DNA from 4 places in the Serratia sp. LSHTC3 genome. Region 2 is predicted to be linked to each of the others. Evidence: predicted binding sites of a transcription regulator. Region 2 holds the regulator's gene; each other region holds the start of a gene.
The links. Region 2 encodes PhoB, which activates phosphate uptake and scavenging genes when phosphate is short. Its sites were predicted from a motif close to CTGTCATAAAACTGNCNNAT; they were not measured.
Positions count from the first base shown of each region.

Region 1: the regulator PhoB is predicted to act here: its motif matches at 1,074-1,093, upstream of phoA (alkaline phosphatase).
Region 3: the regulator PhoB is predicted to act here: its motif matches at 1,909-1,928, upstream of AC2CGI_RS22585 (MIP/aquaporin family protein).
Region 4: the regulator PhoB is predicted to act here: its motif matches at 2,351-2,370, upstream of opgB (phosphatidylglycerol--membrane-oligosaccharide glycerophosphotransferase).

Region 1 is NZ_JBXUNP010000002.1:263,490-267,221, reverse strand. Features, by position in the region: gene AC2CGI_RS08530 (ArsR/SmtB family transcription factor) at 1-252, shown strand, start outside; gene AC2CGI_RS08525 (glutathione S-transferase N-terminal domain-containing protein) at 327-1,034, shown strand; gene phoA (alkaline phosphatase) at 1,167-2,594, shown strand; gene AC2CGI_RS08515 (malate:quinone oxidoreductase) at 3,055-3,732, shown strand, end outside.
Region 2 is NZ_JBXUNP010000005.1:64,240-67,971, forward strand. Features, by position in the region: gene sbcD (exonuclease subunit SbcD) at 1-813, opposite strand, end outside; gene phoB (phosphate response regulator transcription factor PhoB) at 1,029-1,718, shown strand; gene phoR (phosphate regulon sensor histidine kinase PhoR) at 1,743-3,059, shown strand; gene AC2CGI_RS18630 (PstS family phosphate ABC transporter substrate-binding protein) at 3,074-3,732, shown strand, end outside.
Region 3 is NZ_JBXUNP010000008.1:83,711-87,442, forward strand. Features, by position in the region: gene glpK (glycerol kinase GlpK) at 1-850, opposite strand, end outside; gene AC2CGI_RS22585 (MIP/aquaporin family protein) at 893-1,738, opposite strand; gene zapB (septal ring assembly protein ZapB) at 2,262-2,501, shown strand; gene rraA (ribonuclease E activity regulator RraA) at 2,562-3,047, opposite strand; gene AC2CGI_RS22600 (1,4-dihydroxy-2-naphthoate polyprenyltransferase) at 3,123-3,732, opposite strand, start outside.
Region 4 is NZ_JBXUNP010000001.1:713,311-717,042, forward strand. Features, by position in the region: gene opgB (phosphatidylglycerol--membrane-oligosaccharide glycerophosphotransferase) at 1-2,203, opposite strand, end outside; gene AC2CGI_RS03410 (transporter substrate-binding domain-containing protein) at 2,490-3,230, shown strand; gene AC2CGI_RS03415 (ABC transporter substrate-binding protein) at 3,231-3,732, opposite strand, start outside.

The DNA.
Region 1 (3,732 bases), on a different contig from region 2:
AGCGACATCGGTCAGGCCGCGCTGGCGCGGCTGGGCGTCGATTGCTCCCCCGCTCCCACCCGCCGCCGCTTCGCCTGCGGCTGCCTGGACTGGAGCGAACGCCGCTCTCACCTCGGTGGCGCGCTGGGCGCCGCGCTGTTAGCCGCCTTTATCCAACGCGGCTGGATCGTCCGCCGGCTCGACAGCCGCGAACTGCAGCTGCCCCCCGCCGGTAAAAAAGCGCTGGCCGCACATTTTGACCTCACGGTGTAACCCGGCGGCGGGGTAGTTTTACTGCAATACTCAAGGGGTACGCTTAAGCAACCCCGCCAACCCGAGGAGTTTCCATGCTCGATTCCACCCAATTCCCGATCGTCAAACGCTGGCCGGCTCAGCACCCGGAACGGCTGCAGCTCTACTCTCTGCCGACGCCGAACGGCGTCAAAGTGTCCATCATGCTGGAAGAGATCGGCCTGCCTTATGAAGCGCACCTGATCGACATCGGCAACAACGAGACCTGGACGCCGGAATTCCTGGCGCTGAACCCGAACGGCAAGATCCCGGCGATCATCGATCCCGACGGCCCCGGCGGCCGGCCGCTGCCGCTGTTCGAATCCGGCGCCATTCTGCTCTACCTGGCGGAAAAGAGCGGCCGTTTCCTGCCGCAGGATCCGGCGCAGCGTTACGAAACCATTCAGTGGGTGTTCTTCCAGATGGCCGCCGTCGGCCCAATGTTCGGCCAGCTCGGTTTCTTCCACAAGTTTGCCGGGCGCGAATATGAAGACAAGCGGCCGCTGGAGCGTTACAAAAACGAATCGAAACGCCTGCTCGGCGTATTGGAAACGCGCCTTGAAGGCCGCGACTGGATCATGGGTGCGGACTACACCATCGCCGATATTTCGCTGCTGGGCTGGGTGCGTAACCTGATCGGCTTCTATGAGGCGCGCGAACTGGTGGCGTTCGACAGTTTCCCGCGCGTCGCGCAGTGGCTGGAGCGCGGTCTGGCGCGGCCGGCGGTGCAGCGCGGGCTGGCTATTCCGGCGCGCGCGGCCTGATTGTCAAACGGGGTGGCCGCCGGGCCATCCCGTCTTTCATTGTCATAAAATTGTCATCCCTCTGCTCTACTCTCCTTTCGTAACAATTTGATTGTTATTTACATTGTTGTATTACGACAAGGAGCTTACCCCATGCAACCTGCTGTATCCCTGATCGCCGGCGCCGTGCTGTCCGCCCTGCTCTGTTCCTCCGCCATCGCGGCGGAAACCTCGGCCAATGCCGATGGCCTGACCGAACGCGCCGCGCGCGGCAACCTCGCCGAACCGGGCGGCGCCCGTCGTCTGGCCGGCGATCAGACCGCCGCGCTGAAGGCGTCGCTGTCGGACAAAACGGCGAAAAACGTGATTCTGCTGATCGGCGACGGCATGGGGGATTCCGAGATCACCGCCGCGCGCAACTACGCTGAAGGCGCAGGCGGTTACTTCAAGGGCATCGACGCCCTGCCGCTGACCGGGCAATACACCCACTACTCGCTGGACAAGAAAACCCACAAGCCGGATTACGTGACCGATTCCGCCGCCTCCGCCACCGCCTGGACCACCGGGGTGAAAACCTATAACGGCGCGCTCGGCGTGGACGTGAACGGCAAAGATCAGCCGACGCTGCTGGAGATCGCCAAGGCGGCCGGCAAGGCCACCGGCAACGTCTCCACTGCCGAGTTGCAAGACGCTACGCCGGCGGCGCTGGTGTCGCACGTCACCTCGCGCAAATGCTACGGCCCGGAGGAAACCAGCGAGAAATGCGCCGCTAACGCGCTGGAAAACGGCGGCCGCGGCTCCATCACCGAGCAGTTGCTGAAAACCCGCGCCGACGTCACGCTGGGCGGCGGCGCGAAGTCCTTCAACCAGCTGGCGAAAAGCGGCGAATGGCAAGGAAAATCGCTGAAAGATCAGGCGGCGGCGCAGGGTTACCAGTGGGTGAGCAACGCGGATGAGCTGCAGGCCGTTACGCTGGCCAACCAGCAAAAACCGCTGCTGGGTCTGTTCGCCGACGGCAACATGCCGGTGCGCTGGCTGGGGCCGAAAGCCAGCTATCACGGCAACCTCGACAAGCCGGCGGTAACCTGCGAAAACAACCCGGCGCGCACCGCGGCCACGCCAACGCTGGCGGCGATGACCGAAAAAGCGATCGCACTGTTGAAAGATAACCCGAACGGCTTCTTCCTGCAGGTAGAGGGCGCGTCGATCGATAAGCAGGATCACGCCGCTAACCCGTGCGGGCAGATTGGTGAAACCGTCGATCTGGACGAAGCGGTGCAAAAAGCGCTGGCCTTCGCCCGCGCCGACGGCAACACGCTGGTGATCGTCACCGCCGACCATGCACACTCCAGCCAGATCGTCGCCGCCGACGCCAAAGCGCCGGGCCTGACCCAGATGCTGACCACCAAAGACGGCGCGCCGATGACCCTCAGCTACGGCAACTCGGAAGAAGAGTCGCAGGGGCACACCGGCACCCAATTGCGCGTCGCGGCCTACGGCCCGCACGCCGCCAACGTGGTGGGATTGACCGATCAGACCGATCTGTTCTTCACCATGCGCGATGCGATGGGCATCAAGTAACCGCCTTCTGCACGATGGCCGCCCGTAACGGCGGCCATTTATTATTGGTTACCGATAGGTATTTGCAATTTAACCGCAATTATTGTGTGATAACGAAATAACGTTTAATTGCGCGACAATTAACCCCCGAAAATAACGCGGTTATACGACCTTTCTTCCCTCTTTGTTTATTACTACGACAGCAACCGGCCTATTTTTGCTTATATTCATTTTTTTTAGTTACAAAAGTAGTTTTTAACATTCTCGCAAACAATAATACCCCGCCAGTAACGTGAACCGATCAATTTGCACCCGGACGGCCTGCAATAGTTCACTTTTCGTTAAAAACCCTATTAACAAAAAGGCATTATTGCTGCCTATCGGCTCACGCCGGGCGGTCGGCTTCATTATTTCCAGGGTAACTCCCGCTAAATTCTTTCACCTGCAATGAGTAGAATTTACACACAAGAGATTTAATTCAATGAGAAAATTACTCGTCCTGATTTTCAGTCTCAGCCTGTTTGGCGTTACGCAACAGGCGGCGGCTGAAGAGAAGAATAAAACCGTCGACGTGGTGTTGATCGGCGGCGGCATCATGAGCGCCACCTTGGGTACCTATCTGCATGAGCTGGAGCCGACCTGGACCATCGACATGTACGAGCGCATGAACGGCGTGGCGGAAGAGAGCTCCAACGGCTGGAACAACGCCGGTACCGGCCACTCCGCCTTCAGCGAAATGAACTACACGCCGGAAAAAGCCGATGGCACCATCGACATCAGCAAGGCGGTGAAGGTCAACGAGTCTTTCGAAATCTCCCGTCAGTTCTGGTCTTATCAGGTGAAAAACAATGTCCTGAAAGATCCGAAATCTTTCATTAACAGCGTGCCGCACATGAGCTTCGTGTGGGGCGACGACAACGTCAACTTCCTGCGTAAACGCTACGCGGCGCTGCAGCACAGCACCCTGTTCCGCGGCATGGAATACTCCGAAGACCCTGCGCAAATCAAACAGTGGGCGCCACTGGTGATGAACGGCCGCGATCCGGCGCAGAAAATCGCCGCGACCCGCATGCCGCTGGGCACCGACGTTAACTTCGGCGTGATCACCCACCAGCTGGTTGACGCACTGAGCGCCAGCGACAAGTTCAAGCTGAACCTG
Region 2 (3,732 bases):
CAAAGCGCCGTCGGCGAAATCCACCAGGAAGACGCTTTTGGCTTTGCCCAGCTCATCGAAGCTCAGCGGGATCGGCGAGCCGCTATAGCGAATATGCTCCGATTTGGCGACGTTCTGCGCGCGGTGAATGTGGCCCAGCGCGATATAGTCGGCGGGGGGGAAGGCCTGCGCCGGGAAGGCGTCGAGGGTGCCGATATAGATGTCGCGCACCGAGTCGGAGGTGGTAACGCCGACGGTGGTCAGGTGGCCGGTGGCGACGATCGGCAGTGGCAGGCCCAACTGGTCGCGGCGCTCGCAGGCCGCCTGATACAGCGTTTGGTAATGTTCGGCGATGGCTTCCTGCAACGCCTGCTGTTTCTGCGCGCCGGATTCGCCGGCGCGGCTGGTGAGCAGATCGCGCGGCCGCAGGAACGGGATGGCGCACAGCACCGCGCCCGGCTGGCCGTCGCGTTGGTTAAGCACCACGATCTGCTGTTCCGGGGCGCCCTGCGCGCTGGCGATCACCGTGGTGTTCAGGCAGGAAAGCAGTTCACGCGATTCGTTCAGCGTCGCGACCGAATCGTGGTTGCCGCCCAGCACCACCAGCTGGCAGCCGGTGCGCTGCAGTTCCACCACGAAGCGGTTGTACAGCTCGCGGGCATAGCTGGGCGGCGAGCCGGTATCGAACAGATCTCCGGCGACGATCAGCGCATCCACCTGCTGCTGATCTACCTGTTCGATCAGCCAGTTCAGAAAAGCCTGGTGCTCGGCGGCGCGGCTTTTGGTGAAAAAGTACTGGCCAAGGTGCCAGTCAGAGGTGTGGATCAGGCGCATGACACTCCCGGATGTAAAGATAATGGCGATGATTATAAAGGCCGCGGCGGCGGCTGTCCCGGCGCAATGATGATGACAACCGGATGATTTTTCGTTACTGCGGGAAATAATCGCTATGCTTACTGCCTATAACAGCCGGTTTTTTTCATAAAAGTGTCACAAAACTGACGCATAATGGCGCCCGAAAAGTCGCTAACACATTGGCAGGATTGACGATGGCAAGACGCATACTGGTGGTGGAAGACGAAGCGCCGATCCGTGAGATGGTGTGCTTTGTGTTGGAACAGAATGGTTACCAACCGTTGGAAGCCGAAGATTATGACAGCGCCGTGACGCGTCTGTCTGAGCCGTTCCCTGATTTGGTGTTGCTTGACTGGATGTTGCCCGGTGGTTCCGGCATTCAGTTTATCAAACATATGAAGCGCGAAGCGCTGACCCGCGATATCCCGGTGATGATGCTGACCGCGCGCGGCGAAGAAGAAGACCGGGTGCGCGGCCTGGAAGTGGGGGCGGATGATTACATCACCAAGCCGTTCTCGCCCAAGGAGCTGGTGGCGCGCATCAAAGCGGTCATGCGCCGCATTTCGCCGATGGCGGTGGAAGAAGTGATTGAAATGCAAGGGTTGAGCCTGGATCCGTCCTCCCACCGCGTAATGGCGAACGATCAGGCGCTGGACATGGGGCCGACCGAGTTCAAGCTACTGCACTTCTTTATGACCCACCCGGAGCGGGTTTATAGCCGCGAGCAGTTGCTTAATCACGTCTGGGGCACTAACGTTTATGTGGAAGACCGTACCGTTGACGTGCATATCCGTCGGCTCCGCAAGGCGTTAGAAACCAGTGGGCATGATAAAATGGTTCAAACCGTTCGGGGCACCGGCTACCGGTTCTCAACGCGCTACTGATCGCGCCGCGCTGGAGAATATGCCGTGTTAGAACGTCTGTCGTGGAAGAGGCTGGCTTTGGAGCTGGCTCTTTTCTGTCTGCCCGCCTTACTGCTGGGGCTGATTTTTGGTTATCTGCCCTGGTTCCTGCTGGCTTCTGCGCTGGCTGCGCTGGTGTGGAATTTCTACAACCAGCTCAAACTCTCCCATTGGCTGTGGATCGACCGCAGCATGACGCCGCCGCCCGGCCGCTGGAGCTGGGAGCCGCTGTTCTATGGCCTGTATCAGATGCAGCAGCGCAACCGCCGCCGCCGGCGCGAGCTGGCGCTGCTGATCAAGCGCTTTCGCAGCGGGGCCGAATCGCTGCCTGACGCGGTGGTGATGACCACCGTCGAAGGCAATATCTTCTGGTGCAACGGGCTGGCGCAGCATCTGCTCGGCTTTCGTTGGCCGGAAGACAACGGCCAGCACATCCTTAACCTGCTGCGTTATCCGGAATTCAGCCACTATCTGCAACAGCAGGAGTTTTCGCGCCCGCTGACGCTGCAGCTGAACAACGAACACTACGTCGAATTCCGCGTGATGCCCTATTCCGAAGGGCAATTGCTGATGGTGGCGCGCGACGTCACCCAGATGCGTCAGTTGGAGGGCGCGCGGCGCAACTTCTTCGCCAACGTCAGCCATGAGCTGCGTACGCCGCTGACGGTGCTGCAGGGCTATCTGGAGATGATGGGCGACGAAGAGCAGGACGGTTCGCTGCGCAGCAAGGCGCTGAGCACCATGCAAGAGCAGACCCGCCGGATGGACGGGCTGGTCAAGCAGTTGCTGACGCTGTCGCGCATCGAGGCGGCGCCCAATGTCGACATGAACGAGCGGGTGGATATTCCGCTGATGCTGCGGGTGTTGCAGCGTGAGGCGCAATCGCTGAGCGGCGGCAATCACGAGATCACCTTCCGGGTGAACGAACAGCTCAACGTGTTCGGCAATGAAGACCAGTTGCGCAGCGCGGTGTCTAACCTGGTGTACAATGCGGTCAACCACACGCCGAAGGGCACCCATATCGAAGTCAGCTGGCAGCAGACGGCGCATGGCGCGCAGTTCCAGGTCAGCGACAACGGGCCTGGCATCGCCGCCGAGCACCTGCCGCGCCTGACCGAGCGTTTCTACCGCGTCGACAAGGCCCGCTCGCGCCAGACCGGCGGCAGCGGGCTGGGGCTGGCGATCGTCAAGCACGCGCTCAGCCATCACGACGCGCGGCTGGAGATCCTCAGCGAACCGGGGATCGGCACCCGCTTTATCTTTACCTTGCCCAATCGGTTGATTGTTCCCGCCGCTTTATCAGAGAATGCGGTGAAAAATTAACGCGAGACACCGGTATGACCCGAATCACCCGAGGGCTGTTGCTTTGCCTGGCGCTGCTGGCCGGACGCGGCGCGCTGGCGCAGCCTGACGGCATGTTGGCGGGCAACCTGTCCAGCGTCGGCTCCGACACGCTGGCGAATCTGATGGCGCTGTGGGCGCAGGATTTCAGCCAGCATTATCCCAACGTCAACCTGCAGATCCAGGCCGCCGGTTCGTCGACCGCGCCGACCGCGTTGGCGGCGGGCGCCGCGCAGCTGGGCCCGATGAGCCGGCCGATGAAGGCGGCCGAGGTTTCGGCGTTCGAACACCGTTACGGCTATGCGCCGCTGGCGGTGCCGGTAGCGGTGGATGCGCTGGTGGTGTTGGTGCATCAGGACAATCCGCTGCGCGGCCTCAACCTGCAGCAGCTCGACCGCATTTTCTCCGCCACCCGGCGCTGCGGCGAAAGCCAGCCGCTGACGCGCTGGGGCGAGCTGGGGCTGCGCGGCGACTGGGCGACGCGCTCGCTGCAACGCTTCGGCCGCAACTCGGCGTCCGGCACCTACGGCTATTTCAAACTGCGCGCGCTGTGCGGCGGCGATTTCATGCCGCGCGTCAATGAGCTGCCCGGTTCGGCCTCGGTGGTGCAGGCGGTGGCCGGTTCGCTCAACGGCATCGGCTACGCCAGCATCGG
Region 3 (3,732 bases), on a different contig from region 2:
AGCGCACCGCTTCTTTGCCGGTGTTCATCAGCAGGAAGCAGCCGGTGCCGTAGGTGTTCTTCGCCATGCCCGGTTGAACGCACAGCTGGCCGTACAGTGCCGCCTGCTGGTCACCGGCGATACCGGCGATAGGAATACGCGTGCCGCCCTTACCGCCGATGTTGGTCTGGCCGTACACTTCGGAGGACGGGCGGACTTTCGGCAGCATGGCGCGCGGGATATCCAGCACTTCCAGCATGCGCTCGTCCCAGTCCAGTTCGTGGATGTTGAACATCATGGTGCGTGAGGCGTTGGTGTAATCGGTGACGTGTACGCGCCCCTGGGTCATTTTCCACACCAGCCAGGTATCCACGGTGCCGAACAGCAGTTCGCCGCGCTTGGCGCGCTCGCGGGCGCCTTCGACGTTGTCCAGGATCCACTTCACCTTGGTGCCGGAGAAGTACGGGTCAACCACCAGGCCGGTGTTGTGACGGATGTACTCTTCCAGGCCGTCGCGCTTGAGCTTCTCGCAGATGTCGGCGGTGCGGCGGCACTGCCAAACGATGGCGTTGTAAATCGGCTTGCCGGTCTCTTTTTCCCAGACGATGGTGGTTTCGCGCTGGTTGGTGATGCCGATGCCGGCGATCTGATCGGAATTGATGTCGGCTTTCGCCAGCACTTCTACCAGCGTCGAACTTTGCGACGCCCAGATCTCCATTGGGTCGTGCTCAACCCAGCCGGCCTTTGGATAGATCTGCGGGAATTCGCGCTGCGATACTGCAACGATGTTGGCGTCGTGATCGAGCACGACGGCACGTGAGCTGGTGGTCCCTTGGTCGAGTGCGACAATGTATTTTTTTTCTACAGTCATGGTAATTATCCTGCTGTTGTTAACCGTGTAAAACTGCACCCATCACGCTTTACGCTGCTGGGTCTTGGCGTCAGGCTCTTCTTCCGTCACGCAGACGTCGCACGGCAGGTGGCGGCCAATCAGCGCGCGGTAACCGAAAGCGCCCAGGCCACAGCCGACGATAGGGGCGAAGATCGGCACCAGGAAGTACGGGATGTCGCGTGCGCCGGTGAAGGCGACTTTGCCCCAGCCGGCCAGGTAGGCGAACAGTTTCGGCCCGAAGTCACGCGCCGGGTTCAACGCAAAGCCGGTCAATGGTCCCATGGAGGCGCCGATCACGGCAATCAGAATACCGATCAGCAGCGGCGCCAGCGGGCCGCGCGGAATGCCGTTGCCGTCGTCGGTCAGCGCCAGGATCAGGCACATCAGGATTGCAGCGATCACCATTTCTACCAGGAAGGCCTGGCCGACGGAGATGTGCGCGTTAGGGTAAGTCGAGAAGATGCCGGCCAGTTCGAGGCTTTCGTTGCTGCCGCGCACCATGTGGTGGGCCGCTTCGAAGTCGAAGAACAGATTGTAGTACAGCCCGTAGACCAAGGCCGCGGCGCAGAAGGCGCCGGCGACCTGCGCAATGATGTAAGGCACCACTTTGCGCCCGTCGAAGCAGGCGAACAGCCACAGGGCGAGGGTGACCGCCGGGTTGAGATGCGCACCGGAAATCGCGGCGGTCAGATAGATGGCCATGGCGACGCCCAGGCCCCAAATGATGCTGATTTCCCACTGGCCGAAGCTGGCGCCCGCCAGTTTCAGCGCGGCAACGCAGCCTACGCCAAAGAAGATCAGCAGCGCCGTGCCGAGGAACTCGGCGATGCACTGGCCTTTTAATGTCGGACTGGTGGTTTGGCTCATAATGTTGGTGTCCTGCAAAACGGCGGTTGTTGGTTTATAGGCTCAGCCAGGTATACATCTGACCTATGGGCACAGTTTTTTCATCTCGTCCAATTATTGAATGAGGACGTGATGTAAATTTATCGTTAACGAACATAAACGAGAAATAGCGAAATCAAAATGTGTGTGGCGCGTCATAAAATTGAGCGATTTCGCGTCGTTTAGTGTTCTTTCTGAGCCATAAAAGTGTGATCTGACCAGTGGTTTAGCGAGGGGCGTTAACAACTCGCGGCGGCGGCGATGGGGATTTTCAGTTTTTGCTGATGGCGAGGGCAGGAAAATTGCAACAGACTGCGCGATGATCCGGTATGTTGCTAGACAGGCGGAGACTGGCTACTTACAATCGTTTTTAACGAATCGAGACCGGCGCGCCTTTCGTAACGGCGCGCGTCACTGAGCGCGATGCAATATTCGCAGTAGCTGCAGCCGACGTTGCGGCCGCTACTTATAGATGTACGCCTTGCTATCATGAGGGGACTGAAGCATGTCATTTGAAGTATTTGAGAAACTGGAAGCAAAAGTACAGCAGGCGATTGATACCATCACCTTGTTGCAGATGGAAATTGAAGAGCTGAAAGACAAAAACAACTCTCTGTCGCAGGAAGTTCAGGCTGCCTCCGGCAACCACGAAGCGCTGGTGCGTGAAAACCAACAGCTGAAAGAAGAACAGCACGTATGGCAAGATCGCCTGCGCGCGCTGCTGGGCAAAATGGAAGAGGTTTGATTCCTTACGCCATGCAGCAACGAAAAGGGCGCCTGAGGCGCCCTTTTTCATGTCCGAAAATCACTCGATGTCGAGCGGGTCTTCGGAGAGGATGATGCCGGTGTTGTCGGCATACAGGTGGTCGCCTGAGAAGAAGGTGACGCCACCGAAGTTGACGCGGATATCGCTTTCGCCCACGCCTTCGCTTACGGCACCCGCCGGGATCGCCGCCATCGCCTGAATGCCGATGTCGAGCTCTTCCAGATCGTCCACCTGGCGCACCGCGCCGTACACCACGATGCCTTCCCATTCGTTCTGGGCGGCCAGGCGCGCCAGTTCGGCGTTGATCAGCGCCCGGCGTACCGAACCGCCGCCGTCGACCAACAGCACGCGGCCGCGGCCGTTTTCTTCAAGCAGATCGAATAACAGGCCGTTATCCTCAAAGCATTTCACCGTGGTGATCTGCCCGCCAAATGAAGTACGCCCGCCAAAATTGGAGAACAGAGGTTCAACAACGTTCACCTCTTCATGATAGATGTCGCAAAGTTCGGAAGTATCGTATTTCATAGGATTTTACGTCTGTTTGCCGCAGGAATGTTCAGTATATCCCTTTATTCGCCCTGTTGGCAAAATCATCAGTTTTTAACTGAGCGCCACGCCGATGGCGAACAGCAGGTTGGCCAGCAACGCCGCCTTGACCATATGCTCCAGCATCGGCCGCATGCCGACCGGCGTCGGATCGCGCAGCACGCGCAGGCCGTGGCGCACCAGCAGCGGGATCGCCAGCACGAACAGCCAACCCCACGGGCTGTGGAGGTTGAACAGCGTGAACAGCGCGAAACACAGCACCGCGCCGCCGAGCAGCAGGGCGTGGTAAATGCGCGCCTTGTGCGGGCCGAGACGCACTGCCAGCGTATTCTTGCCGTTTTCGCGATCGCTTTCGATATCGCGCAGATTGTTGATGTTGAGCACCGCCGTCGCCAGCAGGCCGCAGGCGGTGGCCGGCAGCATCACGACGCTGTCGAAGGTGTGCGTCTGCAGATAGTAGGTGCCGGCCACGCTCAGCCAGCCGAAGAACACCAGCACCGAGATATCGCCCAGCCCCAAATATCCGTAGGGCTTGTTGCCGACGGTGTAGGTGATGGCCGCCACGATGGACAGCCCGCCCAGCACCAGGAAACCCACCACGTCGCTGGGTTGCTCACAGGCGACGGCGATCAGCGAACAGCCGGCGAGGGCGATCAGCACCACC
Region 4 (3,732 bases), on a different contig from region 2:
GCGCCGGCGGAGTAATGCTGATCTTCTGCGCGCCGCGCGGGTTGTCGAAGCGCAGGGTGACGGTGCTGTCCTGTTCACCGAGCGACACGAAGCGCTCTTCGTCGCCGACGCGCACCGAAATCGGTTCGCCGACGTTGTTGCCGTAGGCGCGGGCGCGCAGCACCAGATCGAAGCGCTTCGGCAGCGGATCGACGTAATCGATGTCGACCGCCGGCGCCAGATTGGCGTCGGACCAGCGGCCCCATTCCTCGACGGCGGAGACGCCGGTGATGGCTTTCACCTGTTCCGGCATGCCGGGCAGCATGAACTCGATGGTGTCCGCCCGGTATTTCACCGCCGCGTCGTCCACCTGCAGGCGGGCGACGGCGTTTTGATAATCGGCGACGCTGTCCGCCGCCGGGCCGGTGAAGTTCACCTTGCCGTTGAAGCGTTCGCCGCTGGCCTGCGCGATCTGCGGCGGCGAGGCCAGGGTGCCCGAGGCCACGCAGATGTCGGTGCTCAGCGCCAGCTGCGGCGCCCAGACCCGGCCGATCTCGTAGCATTTATCGACCCAGACGAATTTCTCCCCCGCCCCCAGCCCGGCCAGCTGCTTGCGCAGCGGGGTGGAGAGGTAGACGTTGAACATCGGTTCGATGCGGTTGTCGCCCACCCGCAGGATGAACGGCACCTTGTAGGTGACGCCGGAAAAGCTGAAGCTGCGTTGGCGCGTATCCACGCTGTAGTCGCTGATGCGGTTCGGCAGGCCCCACTGATTGATCACCGCTGGTTTCCAGCCGTTGATCTTCTCTTCGATATTCAGGAACACCGTAGACAGCGACGGCGCCGACAGGCTGCTGCGGCCAAGGCCGATGTAGTTGTCGCCGCCCATCACGTCCAGCACCGTGGCGCCGTTGTCCAGCGTGCTGCGCTTCTCGTTGCGCTGTTCCGCCAGCGGCCGGGTGCCGTCGATGATGAAGAACAGGTTGCGGCGCTTCTGTTTGGTCAGGATGTCGTAGGCGGTGTTGTTCATCGCCAGATGATCGGAGGAGACCACGATCACGGTATTGCTGAAATAGGGCGAGCGTTTGATCTTGTCGATCAGCGCGGCGATGTGTTGCTGGCTGCAGGCTACCGCGCTCAGCGAGCGGTTTTCCTTGTTCTGCCAGGCGTAGCTTTTCTTGCTGCAGCCGGCGGAGATAAAGCCGTCCGGGTGATGGGTATCGACGGTCAGGGTGAACAGCGAGAACGGCTGGCGCTGTTTGGACAGCTCGACGAACTTGCCGTACACCACGTCCAGCACGCTGTCGTCGTACCAGCCCCAGTCGTTTTTGTAGCTCGGATCGGCGACCCGATCGCGCAGCTCTTTGAAGCCGTATACATGGTCGAAACCGTGGGATTTCAGGAAGGTGTCTTTACCGGCGAACGCCAGCTCGGCGCCCTGATAGAAATAGTTGCTGTAGCCGGCGGCCTTCAGCACGTCGCCCAGGCAGACGTTCTCCGGGTAGAAGGTGGAGACCGCGCTGGAGGCGTTGCCGTCGAAGGGCGCGAACAGCGGAATGCCGCACTGCGAGGCGACCATGCCGGCGATGGTGTAGCCGGTGCCCGGCAATTGCTGGGTATTGCTGAAATCGATGCTGTCCGTGCGCAGGGCGTTCAGCTCGTCGGCCAGGCCGGGAAACAACTCGGTATCGAAGTAGGTGCGCTCCAGGCTCTCGGCATAGATGTACACCAGGTTCGGCCGTTTGCCCTGTACGGTCTTTTTCGGCGCCTTGTAGTAGGTGGTGAAATCGGCGGTATCGCCGACGATCTGGCTCTTGACCAGCAGCGAGATGTCCTGAAACGCCGGGGTGGTGCCGACCGAAAACAGCGCCAGCAGCACGGCGACGACGCTGTAGGCCACGCTGCTGCCTTTGGCCTTGCGGCGCAGCAGGCTGCGGGCCAGCACGGCGAAAATCACCCCCAGCGCCGCCAGCAGGCCGATAAACGGCAGCACGTATTTGCTGATGCCCGCGCCTTTGAGGCTGCTGGTGACGGTGTAGATCACCGCATCGGTGATGCCGTCGCCGGTGAAGTAGTTGCTGGCGATCAGGATGACGTTCAGCACCAGATAGCTGCCGAGCAGCGTCAGCAGAATGGCGAACCACCAGCGGTTGGCGGCGGCCCGGGTGCGATAAATCAAAATCGACGCCAAAAAGAGAACAAACGAAACGACTGCTAAAACCATCCGCCAAACCTTGTCTGATTGAAATAAAACCGTTGCTGCCCTGGTTTGCGCCGCCGAGCGTGCCGCGGCGCGAAAAGTGAAGGGTATAGCCTATTGCCGGCGGCGGAACAACGCGCGATCTCCCGCTACGGCCGACGAGCGGCGGCTATTGTACATTTTTATGACAATAGTGTGACGTTAATCACACCGACGGCGGCCGCGGCGGCGAAAGCTTGCTGGTCGGAGGTTTCGCTCTACGCTTAATGAGCGCCACGACGGTGCATCCATCAGCCATTCAGGAGGAAGTATGCAGACAATCCCCGCAGCGGTACTCGACGATCTGGCCCCGCAAGGCGTGTTGCGCGCGGCGATCAACTACGGCAATCCGGTGCTGGCGCAGGCCGGGGCTGATGGCAAACCGCAAGGCGCTTCGGTGGAGCTGGCCGCCGCGCTGGCTCGCGAACTGGGCGTGGCGCTGGAGCTGGTGACCTATGACGCGGCCGGCAAGGTGTTCGCCGATCTGGACAGCGGCGCCTGGAACCTGGCGTTTATGGCCATCGAGCCGGTGCGCGCGGCGCAGATCGCCTTCAGCGAACCCTACGTGATCATCGAGGGGACTTATCTGGTGGCGAACGACGCGCCTTACTCTGAGGTGGCGCAGCTCGACCGGCCGGAGGTGCGCATCGCGGTCGGGCAGGGGGCGGCGTACGATCTGTTTTTATCGCGCACGCTGCAGCAGGCGCAATTGGTGCGGGCGGCAACCTCCGCCGAGGCGATCGCGCTGTTTTTCGAACGGGGGCTGGAGGCGGCGGCCGGCGTGCGTCAACCGCTGTTGGCCGCCGCGGCCGCCCATCCCGGCTACCGAGTGCTGGACGGACATTTTACCGCCATCCGCCAGGCGATGGCGGTGCCGCGGCAAAACATGCAGGGCGCCGCCTATGTGAACGCGTTTATCGAACGCTGCAAGGCCAATGGGCTGGTGAAGGCGGCCCTGCAGCGCAGCGGCCAGGGCGAAGTGACGGTGGCGCCGCCGGCCGCCTCGGCGTGATCAGTTCAGCTCCACCGCGTACTGGTCTACCGGGGTGATTTTCTTGATCAGCTTATTGTCGAACAGGAACTGTTCGTAAGCCTGGTAGCGGGCCCGATCCAACTTGGCCGGATCGCGCGCGAACAGCGGCAGGCTGGCTTGCCACGCCTGTTTGTTCAGCTCGGTATTCAGCTCCGGGTGCGCCTTGGCGAACGCCAACCAGGTGTCCTGCGGGTGCGCGTGCAGGTAGTCGCTGCCTTGCTTCAGCGCGACGAGGAATTTGCGGATTTTCGGCTCGTTCACCGCATCGCGGTTGGCGACGATGATCAGCTCGTCGTAGGCCGGCACGCCGTAATCTTCGACGTTGAACACCACCGGTTCTTTACCCTGCAGCTTGAGCTCCAGCGCTTCGATGTTGCGGTAGCCGCCGATCACCGCATCGACCTGGCCCGCCAGCAGGGCGCTGGTCAGCTGGAAGTTGACGTTGATGAGCTTGATATCCTGCGGTTTGAGATGCTCGTGT